DNA from 2 places in the Brachybacterium sp. J144 genome. Region 2 is predicted to be linked to the other one. Evidence: riboswitches for the same ligand, from Rfam matches in the RefSeq annotation. Region 2 holds a riboswitch; the other holds the start of a gene.

What was found. Region 2 has a riboswitch for FMN ahead of pnuC (nicotinamide riboside transporter PnuC). Riboswitches for the same ligand answer to the same signal wherever they lie in the genome.
Region 1: another riboswitch for FMN. It lies ahead of ribD (bifunctional diaminohydroxyphosphoribosylaminopyrimidine deaminase/5-amino-6-(5-phosphoribosylamino)uracil reductase RibD); the one in region 2 lies ahead of pnuC (nicotinamide riboside transporter PnuC).

The regions. Positions count from the first base shown of each region.
Region 1 covers NZ_JAZDCG010000014.1:7,621-11,812, forward strand. Annotated here, with positions in the region: gene ribB (3,4-dihydroxy-2-butanone-4-phosphate synthase) at 1-257, opposite strand, end outside; gene V1260_RS06180 (riboflavin synthase) at 254-895, opposite strand; gene ribD (bifunctional diaminohydroxyphosphoribosylaminopyrimidine deaminase/5-amino-6-(5-phosphoribosylamino)uracil reductase RibD) at 913-1,968, opposite strand; FMN riboswitch at 2,084-2,213, opposite strand; gene V1260_RS06190 (DUF721 domain-containing protein) at 2,301-3,047, opposite strand; gene recF (DNA replication/repair protein RecF) at 3,055-4,192, opposite strand, start outside.
Region 2 covers NZ_JAZDCG010000026.1:56,523-60,714, forward strand. Annotated here, with positions in the region: gene V1260_RS09985 (RsmB/NOP family class I SAM-dependent RNA methyltransferase) at 1-519, shown strand, start outside; gene rpe (ribulose-phosphate 3-epimerase) at 516-1,202, shown strand; FMN riboswitch at 1,286-1,405, shown strand; gene pnuC (nicotinamide riboside transporter PnuC) at 1,503-2,213, shown strand; gene V1260_RS10000 (phosphoribosyl-ATP diphosphatase) at 2,314-2,598, shown strand; gene hisG (ATP phosphoribosyltransferase) at 2,690-3,547, shown strand; gene V1260_RS10010 (PH domain-containing protein) at 3,597-4,088, shown strand; gene V1260_RS10015 (DUF3866 family protein) at 4,123-4,192, opposite strand, start outside.

The DNA of each region.
Region 1 (4,192 bases), on a different contig from region 2:
GTGCGCAGGGGGTCGGTGCTGTGCTCGACCATGAGCGGCAGCTCGAGCCAGTCGGCCCGTGCGGCCTCCATCGGCGCGCAGAGCAGCCCGCTCGAGTGGCGCACCGCGAAGGCGATCAGCTCGGGGGTGGCGCACTCGGCGGCGAGGATCAGGTCGCCCTCGTTCTCGCGATCGGCATCGTCGACCACGACCACCGGTCGACCGGCCGCGATCTCCTCCACGGCACGGCCGACGGGGTCCAGACGCAGGCCGCTCATCGGTCCGCCCCCGTCGGCAGCAGCCCGCCGGCGAGCCGCTCGACGTACTTCGCCAGCACGTCCACCTCGAGATTGACCACGTCGCCCACGGTCCGCCGGCCGAGGGTGGTGCGGTCGAGGGTCTCGGGGATCAGGCCGATGCTGACCTCCGCGCCGGTGATCCCCGCGACGGTCAGGCTCACCCCGTCGACGGCGAGGGAGCCGCGGTCCACGACGTACCGCTCGAGGCCGTCCGGGAGCTCGAGGCACAGGAGGGTCGTGCCGCCCGCCTCGGTGCGACCGGTGATCCGGCCGACGCCGTCGACGTGTCCCTGGACGATGTGTCCGTCGAGCCGCCCGTCGGCCCGCACGCAGCGCTCGAGGTTGACCCGGTCGCCGGGTGCGCGGGAGCCGAGGGTCGTCGCGGCGAGGGTGGTCGCGATGACGTCGGCGGTCCAGGTGGTCCCGTCGTGGGAGGTGACGGTCAGGCAGCAGCCGTCGACGGCGATCGAGTCGCCGAGGCGGACCCCCTCGAGCACACGGGGCGAGCGGATCCGCAGACGCGCGGGGCGGCCTGGGGCCGACGGATCCGCGGGGACTTCCTGGGGGTGCTCGAGGGATTCGATCGTGCCGAGCTCCTCGATGATTCCGGTGAACATGACGGTCCTTTCGGGGGTCACGCCGCGCGGGGGCGCAGCAGGAGGCGGAGGTCGGTGCGACCGTCCGCCGAGGTCAGGGGGCGGGCCTCGACCAGGTCGAGGTCGAGCCGGTCGGCGAGGGTGGTGATGCCGAGGTCCGCGACGGCGGGGGTGCCGGCGCCGAGGAGGGTGGGGGCGAGGTGGACGATCAGCTCGTCGACCAGCCCCTCCGCCAAGAAGGCCGCGGCGAGGGTCGCGCCGCCCTCGACGAGCACCTGGCGGACGCCGCGGGCGAAGAGCTCGGCGAGCGCTGCGGCGGGATCACGGGTGGGCAGCGCGAGGGCCGGGCCCGCCGCCGGGTCGGGGGCGAGCAGCTCGACGCGGGCCGTCCGCCCCATGACGGCGCGCAGCGGCTGGCGCCGAATGGGGGCGCCGTCGGCCGTGCGCGCGGTGAGCCGGGGGCGATCCGCGCGGGCGGTGCCGGTGCCGACGAGCACCGCGTCGCAGCGCTCCCGCAGCTCGTGGACCTCGGCGCGCGCGGCCTCCCCGGTGATCCAGCGGCTCGTCCCGTCGGCCGCCGCGATGCGGCCGTCGAGGGTGAGGGCGAGTTTCCCGGTGACGAGGGGGCGGGAGTGGATCAGCCCGTGCTCCCAGCCGCGCAGGAGCTCCCGGGCGCGGTCGTGGAGCGGCCCGACGGGGAGCAGCTCGACCTCGATCCCGGCAGAGCGCAGACGCTCGAGTCCGCCCGCGGCGAGGGGGTTCGGGTCCCGGCGGGCGATGACGACGCGCCGGATCCGGGCTGCGAGCAGGGCCTCGGTGCAGGGTCCGGTGCGTCCGCGGTGGGCGCAGGGCTCGAGGGTCACGACGGCGGTCCCGCCGGGGGCAGGGCCGCTGAGCCGGGACAGCGCGTCGACCTCGGCGTGGGCGCTGCCCGCCCCGCGATGCCATCCTTCGGCCAGCACCTCGCCGTCGGCGGAGAGGATCACGCAGCCCACGCGGGGGTTCGGTCCGGCCGGGACGGGATCGCTCCCCGGCGGGCCGGGGGCGAGGTCGAGGGCGCGCTCGAGCGCTCGCTCCTCGGCGGGGGTGATCATGTGCGCTCCTCCGGTCGGTCGCTCACGGACCGGACGAAGGGGCGTCGGGACGTCGCCCTGCACGGGGACCGCGGCGTCCCGCGAGGGGACGCCGAGCGGTCGCCACAGGGCGACATCGCGTGCGCTTCCCATCCGGACTCTCACCGTCGGTCCAGGAGTTCCACCTGGTCAACCGAGGGCCAGAGGCCATCGGGTCGCGGACTGTCACCGCCGGCTCGGAATTTCACCGACCCCAGTGCACGCGAGCTTCTCAGCTCGTCACCGACCACGGTAGCAGTCCGGACCAGGGCGCCTCGCGGGCATGACCGGGGACGAACGGCGGCGAGAGCGGGTCACCCGTAGGTGTCGCGCGGTCCCCTCCAGGTCACGGTGCGGCGGCCCTTCTTCCAGGTGCGCTGGGAGGCGGCCGGGCCGGTGACCCGCAGCTCGGAGACCACGTGCGAGCCGACGTGCTCCTCGATCGTGGTGATCAGCTGCGGGGTAAGCAGGCGCAGCTGGGAGGCCCAGGCGGAGGAGGAGGCGCTCACCACGAGCACCCCGTCCTCGAAGGAGACGGGGCGGCAGTGGGTGCTGATCCGCTCGCCGACGATCTCGTCCCACTCCTCGAGCACACGCCCGGTGTTCATCCCCGCGGTCCAGCCCAGGTTCCCGAGGACCTTGCGCAGCACCGACTCGATGCCCTGCGGGTCGCGGGGATCGGGCCGGGCGCCGGAGTAGCCGGGCGCCCTCGTGGAGCGATCGCGCACGTCACGGGCCTGTGTCTTCGCCGAGATCGGGTAGAGGCCGCGGTCGCGGGCGGCGGCGCGGGAGCGGTTCACGGTGCGGCGGGCCAGCTCGAAGGGGTCCGACGGCACGGGGGGCGCAGGCGGGTCGACGGGGTCCTCGTCGGCCGCGGGTCCGCGATCCGCCCGAGGGCGATCCGGCCGGGCGGGGACCTCACGGACAGGGACCTCACGGGAGCGGTCCTCCCGGACGGGATCCTCGTCCGTCGGCTCCGGCCGGGGCGCCCCACTCCAGGTGGAGAGGTCGTACGGATTCGCGAGCCGGGGACGGCGCGAGGCGGCCGGGCGCTCGGTCATCGGGTGCTCACCAGGAGCCGCTCGTCCGCGGGACGGCCGCGCCGAGGGTGACGTCGACCAGGTGGATCTCGCCGGTGAGGGAGTCCGGGATGTCGCTGTCGTTGGCGGTCGTGATCAGCACCTGCGAGGCGCCGGTGACGATGCGGCCCAGGCGCTCGCGCCGGTGCACGTCGAGCTCGCTGAAGACGTCGTCGAGGATGAGGATCGGCTCCCCGTCGCCGAGGTCGCCCTCCTCGAGACGCAGCAGGTCGTAGCTGGCGAGCCGCAGGGCGAGGGCCAGCGACCAGGACTCGCCATGGCTCGCATAGCCCTTGGCGGGGAAGTCGTGCAGGCGGATCTCGAGGTCGTCGCGATGGGGGCCGGCGAGGGTCACCCCGCGGTCGATCTCCTCCTCGTGGCGCTCGGCGAGCAGCGCCAGCAGGGCGTCGTGGATCTCCCGGGTGCCGGGCAGCTCCCCGGGCGCGGTGCCGAGATGGTCCAGGACGGCCGACCGGTAGGCGACGTCGGCGGGGGACGTCACCTCGCCGCGCTGCCCGGGCGGCAGGTCGAGCGACTGCTCGGCGCCCTCGTCGGTCGCGACCCGCAGGTAGGAGTAGCCGAGATGCGGACGCAGCCGGTTGACCAGGTGCAGTCGCGCGCGCAGCAGCTCGGCGCCGAAGCGGGCGAGCTGCTGGTCCCAGACCTCGAGGGTGCTCGCCGCGGACTCCGCCGGGTCGAGCCCGCCGACGCTGCGCCCGCTGCCGCCGCGGCGCATCGAGCGCATCTGCTTGAGGAGGTTCGAGCGCTGCTTGAGCACGCGGTCGTAGTCCGCCTTCACGCCGGCGAAGCGCGGGGCGATCTCGAAGAGGAGCTCGTCGAGGAAGCGGCGTCGCCCCTCGGGATCCCCCTTGACCAGGCCGAGGTCCTCGGGGGCGAAGAGCACGGCTCGGACCTCGCCGAGGAGGTCGCGGAGACGGGAGACGTTCTGCCCCTGGACCCGGGCTCGATTGGAGCGGCCCGGAGTGATCTCGAGGTCGACCTGGAGGGGCCGCCCGGCGCGAAGGAGGCTCGCGCGGATGATCGCGGTCGCCGAGCCGCGGTGGACGAGCGCGGCATCGTGCGGGACCCGGTGGCTGGACAGGGTCGCGAGGTACCAGAGGGCCTCG
Region 2 (4,192 bases):
GACCGCGCCGTCGCGAGCCTGCGGGACGCCGGCTGCGAGATCGAGACCCGCACCGCGGACGGCACCACCATCGGCGCGGAGCTGCCGGGTCGCTTCTCCCGCATCCTCGCGGACGTCCCCTGCTCAGGGCTCGGAGCGTTGCGTCGCAGGCCCGAGGCACGCTGGCGCCGCAGCCCCTCCGACATCGCCACCCTGGGGAGGGTGCAGCGGGACCTGCTCCGCTCCGCGCTCGACGCCGCGGCCCCCGGCGGCGTCGTCGCCTACGTGACCTGTTCCCCGCACCTCGCCGAGACCCGCCTCGTCGTCGCCGATGTGCTCAAGGAGCGGCCGGAGGTCGAGCAGCTCGACGCCCGGCCAGCCGTGCGCGCCGGCGTGCTGCCCGGCCGCCGGGACGAGATCGAGCTCGGCGACGGCCCCTCGGTCCAGCTGTGGCCGCACGTGCACGGGACCGACGCCATGTACATCGCGCTGCTGCGCACCCCCGCCGACCCCTCCGTGGAAGGATCCGAGTCCCGATGAACGCTGCCTACTCAACCGATGGCCAGTACATCCACCCCAGCATCCTCAACGCCGACTTCCTCGCCCTCGGCGCCGAGCTGGAGAAGATCGGCACCGCCGACAGCGTGCACGTGGACGTCATGGACAACCACTTCGTGCCCAACCTGACCTTCGGCGCGAGCATGGTCGAGCAGATCGTGCGGCGGTCGGCGATCCCGGTGGACGCGCACCTGATGATCGAGGACGCCGACCGGGAAGCGCCCGTCTTCGCCGAGGCCGGCGCCTCCTCGGTCACCTTCCACCTCGAGGCGGCCGCCGCCCCGATCCGCCTGGCGCGCGAGCTGCGGCGCAAGAACGCCCAGGTGGGCGTGGCCCTGCGGCCGGCCACCCCGGTCGAGCCGCTGCTCGACGTGATCGGCGAGTTCGACATGCTGCTGATCATGACCGTGGAGCCCGGTTTCGGCGGTCAGTCCTTCCTCGAGACCATGCTCCCCAAGATCCGCCGCGCCCGCCGGGCGATCAGCGCCGCGAACCTCGAGGTCTCGATCCAGGTCGACGGGGGCGTCTCCCGGGAGACGATCGAGCGCTGCGCCGCGGCCGGGGCGAACGTCTTCGTCGCCGGCTCCGCGATCTACCGCGCGCAGAACGCGGCCGACGAGATCTCGGCGCTGCGGGAGCTGGCCTCGGCCCACCGCGCCCACTGAGCGGACGGCCGCGGAGGATCCTCCGGTCACAGGGCGTGCCGTGCCGCGCGCTGCGGGGGTATCCTGTGCCGGTCACACGAAGTGACGTGCTCCGGGGTCGGTGAAAGTCCGAGCCGGCGGTGACAGTCCGCGACCCGCATCCCTGCGGTGGAGCCGGTGGAATTCCGGCACCGACAGTACAGCCTGGATGAGAGGCGCACGTCCTGCAGGTCCTCGGACGCACCCCCGCGGTGCTCGCCGAGGCCTGCTGGATCCCTTTTTCCCCCGGAGCCACTGCATCCGACGGGAGAAAGGACCCTCATGGATCTTCTGCAGTGGCTCTTCCACGCCCGACTCGAATTCGGGAACGGTCAGTTCCTCCTCTGGCGCGAGGTGCTCGGCAACGTCTTCGGACTGCTCAGCGCGCTCGGCGGCATGCGACGTAAGGTCTGGGCCTGGCCCGTGGGCATCGTCGGCAACCTGCTGCTGCTCACCGTGTTCCTCGGCTCGCTCTTCGGCGAGGCCGACCACGTGAACCTCCTCGGGCAGGCCGGCCGCCAGATCATGTTCATCGCCACCAGCATCTACGGCTGGGTCCGCTGGCGGCAGGCCCGCAACGAGGGCGGCACCGCCGTCGAGCCCGAATGGGCCTCGTGGGGCACGCGCGCCCTGCTGGTCGTCGCGATGGTGGGCGGCACCGCCCTGCTCACCCCGCTCTTCCGCGCGCTCGGCTCCTACGAGCCGGTGTGGGCGGACGCCTGGATCTTCATGGGATCGCTCCTCGCGACCTACGGCATGGCCAAGGGCTGGGTCGAGTTCTGGCTGATCTGGGTCGCCGTCGACGTGGTCGGCGTGCCGCTCCTGATCAGCGCCGGGTACTGGGCGAGCGCCTTCATGTACATCTTCTACGGCTGCTTCACGGCCATCGGCTTCGTCGTCTGGTGGCGTGTGCGCAGCCGACGGGTCGCCGGGGAGGGCGGGGCGGTCTCCGTGGAGACCGCGCATCTCGATCCCACGGTGCACCGGGACTGAACAGTCCTCCGTCCCTCTCCCGACGGGCGGTCCGCTGGACGGGCCGCCCGTCGGCGCATCCTCCCCGGACGCGTACCCTGACCGGGTGAACGATTCCGACATGCAGACCGCCGACGGCGCCCCGAAGGACTTCGAGGGCCTGTACGCGGAGCTCCTCGAGAAGGCCCGCACCCGACCGGAGGGCTCCGGCACCGTCCGCGAGCTCGACGCGGGCGTCCATCAGATCGGCAAGAAGATCGTCGAGGAGGCGGCCGAGGTCTGGATGGCCTGCGAGCACGAGACCGACGAGGACGCCGCCCTCGAGATCAGCCAGCTGCTCTACCACCTGCAGGTGATGATGGTGGCCAAGGGCATCTCCCTGCAGGACGTGTACCGCCACCTCTGAGCGCCCGCAGCGCTCGACTCGACCCGCCGAGCGCGCCCAGCGCGCCCCGCCCCACCCCGACCCGTCGGCCGCCCCGCGGCCAGGAGGATCCATGCTCCGCATCGCCGTCCCCAACAAGGGCGCCCTCTCCGAGCCCGCCGCCGAGCTGCTGCAGGAGGCGGGCTACCGCCGCCGCGGCATGTCCAAGGAGCTCGTGGTCGTCGACCGCGAGAACAACGTCGAGTTCTTCTACCTGCGACCGCGAGACATCGCCGTGTACGTCGGCTCCGGCACGGTCGACGTGGGCATCACCGGGCAGGACATGCTGCTCGATTCCCGCACCCCGGCCGCCGAGATCCTCGCCCTCGGCTTCGCCCGGTCGACCTTCCGCTTCGCGGCCCCGATCGGCGCCGAGCTGGACGTGCCCGAGCTGGCCGGCGCCCGCATCGCCACCAGCTACGAGAACCTCGTCGAGGACCACCTCGCCGAGCGCGGCGTGACCGCCCGGGTGGTCCACCTGGACGGTGCGGTCGAGTCCTCGATCCGCCTCGGCGTCGCCGACGTGATCGCCGACGTGGTGGAGACCGGCACGACCCTGCGCCAAGCGGGGCTGGAGCCGTTCGGCGAACCGATCATGACCAGCGAGGCCGTCCTCTTCTCGCGCCCCGGCATGGAGCTGGAGGACGAGGCCGCCCGCTCCCTCGAGGTGCTCGAGCGACGTCTTCGGGGCGTGCTCGTCGCCCGCGAGTACGTGATGCTCGACTACGACGTGCCGACCTCGCTGCTCGAGCGCGCCGTCGAGATCACCCCCGGCCTGCAGTCGCCGACGGTCTCGCCGCTGCACGGCGGAGAATGGTCGGCCGTGCGCGCCATGGTCGACAGCCGGTCCGCACACCGCATGATGGACGAGCTCTACGACGCCGGCGCCCGCGCCATCCTGGTCACCGCGATCCAGGCCTGCCGGATCTGAGACCGGGCATGCCGGGACGACGGGGCCTCCGCCGAGCCGAGGCGGCGCGATGACGCCGACCGGGGGAGCGGACCCCTCGACCGGGGGAGCGGACGCCCTGCACGACCCTCCGATCGTGATGCGTCCGCGGGCGGTGCGGGTCGCCGCCTATCTCTCCGGCGGCATCGTGCTCGTCGGGATGATCGCGGGGGCGATCCTCCTGCAATCCTTCGAGCCGGCCGGTCGGGCCGGGCTCGTGGCGCTGGGCGTGGCCGCCCTCGCCTTCTGCCACCTCGAGGCTCGCGTGCGCCTGATCGCGGGGCCGCACAGCCTCGTGATCCAGAACGTCTTCTCGCGGCGCGAGCTGAGCTGGCCGGAGATCCTCGACGTCAGCTTCCCGATGGGGGACCCCTGGGCGCACGTGAACCTGTGGGACGGCACCACCCATCCGCTCCAGGCGCTGCAGCGCTACGACGGACCGCGCGCCGTGGCCGCCGCGCACCGGCTGCGCGAGCTGATCCGGGAGCGCGGGGAGGCCGTCGACCCGGCCGACGGCGCCTGACCGGGTCCCGCGTCGGGGCGCTCCGCCGCAGCGGTCAGGAGCGCGGGGGCAGCAGCTCGGCGGCCCGGCGTCCGGCGAGCGCGGCATAGAGGAAGGACTCCGGG